Regions from separate parts of the Chryseobacterium sp. UF-290 genome, predicted to be linked through region 2. Evidence: riboswitches for the same ligand, from Rfam matches in the RefSeq annotation. Region 2 holds a riboswitch; each other region holds the start of a gene.
What was found. Region 2 has a riboswitch for cobalamin ahead of AC4IF5_RS06415 (TonB-dependent receptor plug domain-containing protein). Riboswitches for the same ligand answer to the same signal wherever they lie in the genome.

Region 1: another riboswitch for cobalamin. It lies ahead of AC4IF5_RS17335 (acyl-CoA thioesterase); the one in region 2 lies ahead of AC4IF5_RS06415 (TonB-dependent receptor plug domain-containing protein).
Region 3: another riboswitch for cobalamin. It lies ahead of AC4IF5_RS12940 (TonB-dependent receptor plug domain-containing protein); the one in region 2 lies ahead of AC4IF5_RS06415 (TonB-dependent receptor plug domain-containing protein).

Annotation. Positions count from the first base shown of each region.
Region 1 is NZ_JBSICB010000018.1:5,827-9,109, reverse strand. It holds gene AC4IF5_RS17345 (ATP-binding cassette domain-containing protein) at 1-379, shown strand, start outside; gene AC4IF5_RS17340 (hypothetical protein) at 413-1,210, shown strand; cobalamin riboswitch at 1,244-1,424, shown strand; gene AC4IF5_RS17335 (acyl-CoA thioesterase) at 1,541-1,924, shown strand; gene AC4IF5_RS17330 (HD domain-containing protein) at 1,986-2,576, opposite strand; gene AC4IF5_RS17325 (XAC2610-related protein) at 2,578-3,283, opposite strand, start outside.
Region 2 is NZ_JBSICB010000004.1:205,048-208,330, reverse strand. It holds gene AC4IF5_RS06415 (TonB-dependent receptor plug domain-containing protein) at 1-1,379, opposite strand, end outside; cobalamin riboswitch at 1,563-1,748, opposite strand; gene AC4IF5_RS06410 (transporter) at 1,887-2,834, opposite strand; gene AC4IF5_RS06405 (cytochrome-c peroxidase) at 2,846-3,283, opposite strand, start outside.
Region 3 is NZ_JBSICB010000010.1:32,770-36,052, reverse strand. It holds gene AC4IF5_RS12945 (DUF5074 domain-containing protein) at 1-287, opposite strand, end outside; gene AC4IF5_RS12940 (TonB-dependent receptor plug domain-containing protein) at 304-2,145, opposite strand; cobalamin riboswitch at 2,179-2,356, opposite strand; gene pafA (alkaline phosphatase PafA) at 2,657-3,283, opposite strand, start outside.

The DNA.
Region 1 (3,283 bases), on a different contig from region 2:
AATTCCTCTTTTCTGTAATAAGGTTAATACTGATCTGCTGTTTGCTTCTGATCCCATACGCCCTTTTCTTCACGAGAAACCTAAAAATCTTTCCAAAGGTGAACAGAGAATTATTGAGGCCCTGCTCATTCTTCATGCTGATACGGATTTTGTCTTACTGGATGAGCCTTTTCACAGCCTCTCCCCTAAAGTTTCTGAAACCCTGAAAAGGATTATCCTTCAACAATCCAAGAACAAAGGCATTATTATTTCCGACCACAATTATCAGGATGTTCTGGATATTTCAGACCGCATATACCTTCTTTCTGAAGGCCATCTGAAACAAATACAAGATTTAAAGGAACTCCAACAGCATAATTATCTTCCGAAAAGCATTTAATTTATATATTTGAGGATTAAAATTTTTTTCAAGATGACTTTCATAAACAGAGCATTTTATCTATCGGCTTTCAGTATTTTTTCTTTAGCCTTCGTTAAAGGGCAGAATAAAGTTCCTTTTGGTGTTGTAAAAGCCGAGGAGGGATATGCCAATGTACGGGTACATAAAGACAACTACAGAAAAATCGTAGATAAGATCCGTATGCGTAAAGGCGATGTATTTGTTTATGTAAAGCCTGCTCCGGGAGAAACGGAATGGATCTGGATCAAATATCCGGAAAAGCAGGATGAAGATAAGCCCTTCGTACGTTATGAAACTCTTGATAAAGAAGGAATGGTCAATAAAGAACGGATCGCTTTCATAGACCAGCTTCCGGCTTATACGCCTTCCAAGTCTAAGAACGGAAGATCGCTTATTTTCACAGACAATTCCGATCCGAAAGTTCCTACTGCCCAGAGAAGCAAGGTCGTTATCGATATCTACCCATCTAATGCCGGATACCGTAAGAAAGAAAAAGACGAGGAAGGAAAGCTTCTTACCATTGATAAGGTAAAGCCATGGGGGATCGGGAATGATCTTCCTGAAGGTATGACAGAGATCAAGTCGATCAGAGTCCAACAGCCCGGAAGAGGTTCTGTTTTTGTAAGGGAAGCCATCAAAAATATGTTCCAGCCAACCATGGATTTTGAAAATGTGGGAGTCACTTCTCTGGATAATGACAATATCTTCCTTTACATGATCAACGGTTCAGGAGAGAACAGGTATACGACGCTTTGGACCATCAAGAAAGGAAGAGTGATCAGCCAGATTATTTATCACAATCCGGAATAAATTCATTATTTTTACACCGAAAAGTTTTAACGCTTATTCATCACAGAAACTGGTTCCGCATAACCGCAGATTAAAAGGGAACCGTGTGAAAATCACGGACTGTCGCGCAACTGTAAGTAACTGAAGTCTTTATCAAAAGATCCACTGTGCGGGGCACGGGAAGGAGATAAAAGATGTTACAAGTCAGGAGACCTGCCTTTTTCTTAAACAAGAAACTTTCGCGAGCTGAAGTTTTATTGATCTGATGGATTGTTTCAGGGATTTTCAAAGTTCCTGTCATTATTCTGTTGTTTTGATACGATTTCATTTCGCTTTAATTAATAATGAAATATGACTACAGAAGAAAGAATTGAAGCATCCGAAACCAGAATCTTTAAAGCGGTTTTCCCTAACACGACCAATCATTATGATACTCTTTTCGGAGGTACAGCCATGCAGCTGATGGATGAAGTGGCTTTCATCACGGCAACCCGTTTTGCAAGAAAAAGAGTAGTAACGGTAAGCAGTGATAAAATTGATTTTAAAAAGCCTATTCCTGCCGGAACCATCGTTGAGCTGATCGGAAAAGTTTCACATGTCGGAAAAACCAGTATGAAGGTAAATGTTGAGATCTATACGGAACAGATGTATTCCTACGAAAGGGAAAAAGCTATTGTAGGTGATTTCACTTTTGTAGCCATTGATGAATTCAAAAAACCAATTCAGATACTATGATAATAAGCTTCGGGCGGCCTTTGGCCGCCCGAAGCTTATTATCATTACTTGCTTAAAGCATCTATTTTAAAACTTTTTCAGTTTCCAGGCTTCTGTTCAGAAGCAGCTCAAAGGCTTCCCCCATTTCATCTGATGCTCTGGTGATCGCATTTTCAAGCATATTTCTGATCTGTCTTTCTGTAACGCCGGCCTCCGTCCAGCTTTTTCCTGAAGTATGGGAGTTCAGGATAAACGGCATAATTCTGTCGATTGAACACGCAAAAATGGCATCCGGTGTTTTTTCTTCCTCAAACTCAAGCCACAGGTTAAAGAATTCCGTACGTAAAGGTTCATCCAGGATTCCGAAGATCTTTTGGGCAGAAGCTTTTTCTCTTTCAAACTTTCCTACCATTGCTTCCTCATCAAAAAGGAACGTATCTCCTGCTTCAATTTCTACCAGGTCATGAATGGAGAGCATTCTTATCACTCTCAACAGGTCGATATCCGCACGGTTTTTGGCATAAGGATAAAGGATCTGTGCCAAAATAATGATCTGCCAGGAATGTTCCGCTGTATTCTCTCTTCTGGAATCATCTGCATTATAATTTCTTCTCTGTACATTCTTCAGCGCATCTACCGCAAGAATAAAATCGATCTCTTTCTGTATCTTCATCTTACTTTTCTTTTTCTTTATTATTTTGTTCTACAGGATACACCCTGGTTCTGGTAATCCATTTATTATTTACTTTTTCCTTTGTGATCTCTTTTACCACGCTTTCGCCGGTTGTATCTTTTTCCTTTTCAAATACTTTGTCCAGCCCTTTATTAGGGATCACAGCATATTCCATAGTGAAAAGCTTACAGCAACCGGATCTTCCATAAGTGATCAGACGTTTACGCTGGGCGTCTACCTCAAAGATATCCAGGTGACTGGAGGCCAGATCTGTCAGCTCTGCACTTTTTACAAATCCCATTTTGGTAGTGTTGAATACATATACATCATAAGAAGCTCCGCTGTAATTCCCCATATTACCATTTCTTACCGCTATATCCTCGCTACCGTCAAAATTGAAATCATCAATAACGATGGGACTCTCTTCCTGCGTTAACGGAATGATGGTCCCGGTTGACAGCTTTTTATTCTGGCTTAAATATACGACCAGATCATCAGAAGCAAAAGTCTGTACCTTGGTATTTTTAGTATCAAACAGCTCTACTGTTCCTTTGCCGTTACAACGTCCGTCAGAGCAGCTTTCTATATGGATCATGGCGGTATAATTCTTTGACGCATCTTTAACTTCAAACTGGTATTGCCCGAAGCACAATGGACCAAGGAAAACAAGGGTCGATAAAATCTTATACTTATGTAAAATGTTCATA
Region 2 (3,283 bases):
AAGCCGGCATCATATTGATTCGTATATTCAGGTTTCAGCATTGTGTTTCCGATCATAGTGTAATACAGATCATTGAAAGTCGGCATTCTGAAAACTCTTTTATAAAAAGCCCGTACCGTAAAATCTTTTGCATCAAAAGGCTGATAGCTCAAAAATACAGAAGGTGTCCATTCAGTTTTATCAGGAGACTTGGCATTCATTTTTACATTTTCGTGGACAAAGGTTCCGAGAACGCTTCCCAAAAACTTAAATCCTTTCCACTGATAGGTTGTAGCAAAGGCAAGCAATGAAGTATAGCGGGTAGGATATGAAAAATCCCTAAGGCTGGCATCCAGATTATTATACTGAAAATCAAAGCTGGCACTTACATCCCAGTCTTTATTAATGGAATAAATATTTGATGTGGAAAAATACAGCTCTCTCTGTACATAAGCATTATCTATGGGAAGAGCTGTTGTCGCGACATTAACTGTGTCCAGGAATCTTGTATAATCATATGCGAATTTGGCTTTAACCTGGGTTTCAAATTTTGGAAACAGTTTTTTCCTGAAACCGGCCTGAACAAAATAATTTTCATCCAGCATCTGCTGCCCTTTAGGTCCAAAATCATTATTGACAATGGCGGTAGGAATCCCACGATCTGAAATATAACCATACCCCCTCACATTCCAGCTTCCTTCATCAATGGTCCCGTGAAAACTGGTTTCAAAACGTTTGGCTCTGATATAAGAATCGTATCTTCTCGCAATGGTATCATTGGCAATAGATCCGTCAGAATTTTTCTTCTCATATTTATACTTATATAGTCCGTCGCTCTGTAAAAACTCCGAACTGAAACTTGCAGAAACCCTGTCTGAAAGCTTTTGTTCCAGACGGAACGAAGGATTAAATAAACTGATGGAGCCTAATTTGAGCTTAAGCGTCAAGTTCGTTTTTTGATCTCCCTTAAAAACAGGTGTTTTAGGCTGAAGATAAACTGACCCTGAAGATCCGAAGTCTTTTGCCGGCTGGAAAATCTCACTTTTCTGACCATTATACAAAGAAACCGATTCTATATCATCCAATGAAAATTTTCCAAGATCTACAATACCGTTCTGCACATTTCCCAGCTGGATACCATCATAGAAAACGCCTACATGCTGGCTTCCCATACTCCGGATATTCACCGTTTTCAGGCCGCCCATACCTCCATAATCCTTGATCTGTATCCCGGAAAAATACCGCAAGGCATCAGCTACCGACTGGCTGTTCAGCCTTTCAAGCTCCTCACCCTGTAATGTCTGTGCCGGAAGGATTTCCTTAAAATTCTTTTTATAGATTTCGACAGCTTTGATCGCTTCTTCTTTGAGACTGTCCTTTTTCTTTGTTTGGGAAAACAAGAATTGAGATGTTAACACCAAAGCGGTGAAAACAATTTTATGAAATTGAGATATAATCAGTTTTGCCACCATTAGCTCATTCATGGATAATGATGACGCCAATGGATATAAGAAAGCAACGACAAAGTACAGTGATCACTGCACAGAATCATTGTTGTCCTAAGCTTTATTCCACGAAAGCGTCAAACGTTTAATTTTCTGGCAGGTCTTCTGACTTACTCCATTTTTGAAATCCTTCCCATTAAAAAAACAGTGGATATATTCTTCAAAAACTCTGGTGCGGAGCTTACAGCAGCGGGTCTGTTCCGGATTTCCACCGGATTCCCTTTTAAGAGCTTTTTACGGCTCACCAAATTTCGGCAAATATAGACAATTATTAATATATATTCGTCAACAACGAAATGATTCACAATATTATAAATATACCAAAAGAAATAAAAACTGCCACGAATGCACAAATCCTTTTATTCGTACATCCGTAGCAGGAACAATTGTTTACATTCTCAGCTATATCCCGATATTCAGGAAAATACTGAACCTTGATTTCGCCTCGATATCTCCTCCCGCCAGATGGGTATACACCGGAAGCATGACTTCGCTTCCCAGGCTGAACCTTTTATAGGAAGCTTCAAATCCCAGCTTTCCATACAATGCGCTTCCGGAAGTATTAGGCAGCCCTTCACCAAACTGTTTATTTTGAGCGTAGACTTCTCCCTGAAGCCCGGTCTTAACAGAAAATACAGTCTTTTCATTTCCTGTAATCTGATAAAAACCTGTGGCTGCATAATTCCACTGATTTCCGAAGCGGTAATGCTTTTTGTTTTCTGTCTTGATGGTGTAATCCGTATTGATCAATACCGCAATCTTGTTTTTTTGAAATTTATAGTTCAGAGCAGCCTGATAATCCCAGCTTCCGGTTCCCAGCTGAAAGCTGGGATTGACTCCTGATATTCCTTTTTCATCGAACTTACCGAGAGGAACTTTCACTCCCAGCCCTCCACTCAGCTGATGAAAATTATCTTTAGAACCTATTAACCGGTAAATTCCCATCAGGTTCAGATCACCAATCCCATTGATCCTGATATCCCCCTGCATTGTTTTTTTTTCATGAAAATGGAATGGCAGACTTGCATAAACACTCAATTTTTCCGTCACCGGAATCTTACCCCAAAGCTGTAATGTATTGAAATACTGATCCTGAGTCAGGTCTTTTACAAATAAGTTTTCTTTTGCCTTATAATGCTGGGCAAAGTATTTGATCCCGATAAACTGTGGATTCAATAAAGATTCAAAACCGGATGAACCGTTTCCTGCCGCACAGCCACATGCATCACAATCTTCATAAAAACTGATCCGGCTGAAGCTTTCCGGAACAATATAAGCACTGTCTCTGACCGTCTTTGCCTGGTTCATATTAAATACAGCCAGACCTATTATCAATATGATCTTCTTCATGTTTTCTTAAATTATTCTGCAAATTTTGGATTGGATATAAAATTCTTATCGGACAATGTTTTCAGGAAAGCGATAATAAGCTGCTTTTCCTGATCACTCATTGCAATTCCCGTATGACCATTCTGTTTGAGCTGTGGGTCCAGATTGGGATTATCTTCCACATGATCAGAATAGAAATTTAGCACGGCCTCCAGGGTGTAAAATCTTCCGTCATGCATATAGGGAGCCGTATATTCAATGTTTCTTAAACTTGGAACCCTGAATTTCATCCAATCAGCCTGAGTAAGGGTAACACGATACCTTCCCGCATCTTTAAATCCGGTATTATAATACATTCCTGTATTCCTGAAGCTTTCATCAGTGAACAGCTCTCCGCTATGACAAGAAGCACATTTCTGATTAAATAAGGTCATTCCCTGAGATTCTTCAGTAGTAAACTGCTCTTTTCC
Region 3 (3,283 bases), on a different contig from region 2:
ACCAAATAAGCACGATCTCCATGGAAGCCTATGCTTTGAAGCACTTTTCCTAAAGCTTCATTATTATTACTTATTCCATATATTTTATTAAATACGGTAGCAAGATCATTGCTTACAAAAGAAACTTCAGAAGTCGTAGTGGTAAATCCTCCTTCATTAGAAACGAGCACTCCGGAGTCGAACCTGGTCACTCCGTCAATACCTTCATAACTACTATCACTGCTACATGAAACATTGAAAAGTAACATGGAAGCAAACACAAGAGGTAAAATTTTTCTAATATTCATATGTAATTAATTTATTTTAAAAATTGATATTTAAGTTAAGACTATAATTTCGTTTAGGTAATGGATAGGAAAGCATGGTATAATAAGTTTCATTCAAAATATTATTTACTTTAAAGCCCATTGTATAATTTTTAAAAAATGTTACAGCGATTCCGGCATTCATCACAAAATATGAATTTAAGGCATATTCTTGAGTTTCATTAGAATCTGTATATGTTAATCCATTAAACATTCCCTGCACATATACTTTCACAAAATCATACTCATAATCTATATTTCCGGTAAATTTATGACGAGGGACATACATCAGCTGCTTTTGAATATCAAGATCTGTTGATTTTGTATAGGAATATCCCAGATTAGATTTAAGAATATGCTTTCCAGCTTTTTTTTCAAATTCCAGCTGGGACTCTAATCCATAGGCCTCTACTTTATTGGTGTTCGAAGCTCCATAATATCCGGCAGACGTTGGGAGCCATCGGATCATATCCCGAATATTCATGTAATAAGGAGTAACAGAAAGTTTGAAAACTCCCATTTTTAAAAGGTTTCTCAGCTCAAATTGATAAGAGGTTTCCGGTTTTAAATTCTTATTGCCTCCCTGGGCCCAATATAAGTCATTAAATGAAGGTGCTCTGAAATTTCTTGAAACATTTAATTCCAGATCATAACATGTTGCAGTGCTCCATTTTCCTGAAAAAGAAAATAAAACAGGAGAGCTGATATCTTCTACAAAATCTTTCTTGATTCCAGCTTCAAAACGCAAATCTTTTGTTGGAAAATAACGAAGCAACCCGGCAATAGATCCTGCTTTTCTACTAATGTTTCCAATTCCCGAACTACCTTCTCCATTTCCTTTATTAACCTGAAATTCACCGATAACATTGATATTCCATTTTGAACTCAGAAAATAATTGAAATCATTTTTCAGAATATAATTCTTTCCTGCCCCTCCGCTAGTCTCAGGACCATTAATATCGCCAAAATATTGAAAGTTCTCTTCCGTATAAGCAGCTTTGAATGAATTACTGAATCGTGCATTATTCCAATCCCAGGAAAGCAGACTTCGGATATTCTGGGTTTCATATTTTGTTTTATTCTCCAAATCTCCAAAATGAACAGGATAATGCTGTTTTCCATTAAAAAGCTCTGATATCCAGGAAACCTGATGATGCGGGGCAACTTTATAAGCAGTGGATATATTGATATTAGTATTATAATATTGGCCATTATCATTGGTATAGACCTTCCTATTATCCTCTTCAACCTTATAATCGTTTTTACTTATTGAATGGCTTCCCGAAACCTTAAAGCTAAGCTTATCATCACTATAAGACCCTCTGACAAAATTATTATATGTATCAAAGGAAGCTGCTTCCGAAAACAAAGCCCCATGAAAACCTTTGTTAAAATCAAGGGTATTATTCAAATGAATACTTCCTCCAACAGCACCACTACCATAGATCACACTTCCTCCACCTGCTTTTATTCCGATCTGATCATAGCCAAACACAGCAATATTGTTAACATCTCCCTGGCCTAAAAAACTGGAATTGATGTTTATTCCATTCCACACAAAAGCTGTTTGCTGAGCTGTGGTCCCTCTGAAAGAAGGAGAGGAAACAGCCCCTCTTCCATTTTCTTTAATATAAATCTGAGATTGGAATCTGAGAAGTTCGGACAAATTACCTGAATTTTTCTCAACGTCCTCTGTTGAGATGATTTTCACGGGATGAAAGAGCTTCACCCGGTTCATCTGGTTGTCAAAGATATAAATAGTATCAACGGCTTTCTCCTGAGCAAAAAGAAAACAGCTATAAGACGAAAAAAACAGTACTAAAGATCTTTTTATATCCATATTATTTTACTTTTCCTCCGAAAGCAATATATTTTTTTGATTATAATTCCGGCAGGTCTCCTGACTTTCGCTTTCTGCACCTTCCCGTTTTTATACAGTGGCTGCTTACAGAAACTTTTGTTGCGATCTACAGTTGCGGGGACAGTCCGGGAGTTTCACCCGATTCCCTTTTCATTCCAATATATTGGAAACCAAAATTTTTGCAAAGATAGTTTTTTATATGTATTGGGCAAAAAGTGAATGACCGATCAAGCACACACTGTTTAATTTGAATAATTTAAGAGCCCGTTTCAATTTTTAATTTCAATTGTACAGGTTCTCATTTTGAGCGAAACGAAGTGAAGTCGGAAAATTTCAAACAACCTATTTTCAAAAAAGAATCTTCATTCCACTTAGCTCCATTCAGAATAACAAAAGAACTTTTTATTAAAATTTACACAGGTCCTAAAATTAAAAAAGCTGCTTTCTTTATTGAAAGCAGCTTTAGTTATAGATAACAGATCTTGTTAAATTATTTTCCGATAACTTCAGTGATCGGATTTCCTACATTTCCGCTTGGGAACTGGATCTTTAATAATGAAGACACTGTAGGAGCAATATCAGTCATATGGTAAGCCTTATTGCTTTCTCCCTGCTTCACTCCCCAGCCCATAAAGATCAAAGGAATGTGTGAATCGTAAGAATTCCATACATTGTGCGTAGTTCCTTTTTTTGAATACGGAGGAAGCATAGAATCATGGGAGATCAGCTGGATATCACCGCTTCTCTGTCTGTTGATCCCGTTGATGATCCTTTGCCTGATCGGTTCCGGAATGTTTGATTCCTGAACCTTATCCACAGAAACGGCATATAGAACAGTAGGATCTTTTTCCAGTTCTTTCACAAGAAAATTTCTTACATCATCTAATTCCAGCTTACTGTCTGTCAATACTTTTCTGTCAAAATAAATCTGATAATTATCAATAGCATTGATCAGTTTATCTGCCCCGAATTTATCTTTCAGCTTTTGGTTAAGATTCTTTTCTGCCCCCTCTCCAAAGATGCCTGTCGGGATTTTATGCTCTTTAAGGAATCCAACAGAATGTGCTCCACCATGGTCAGCAGAAAGGAAAACAGTATACTCTCCCTTTCCTACCTT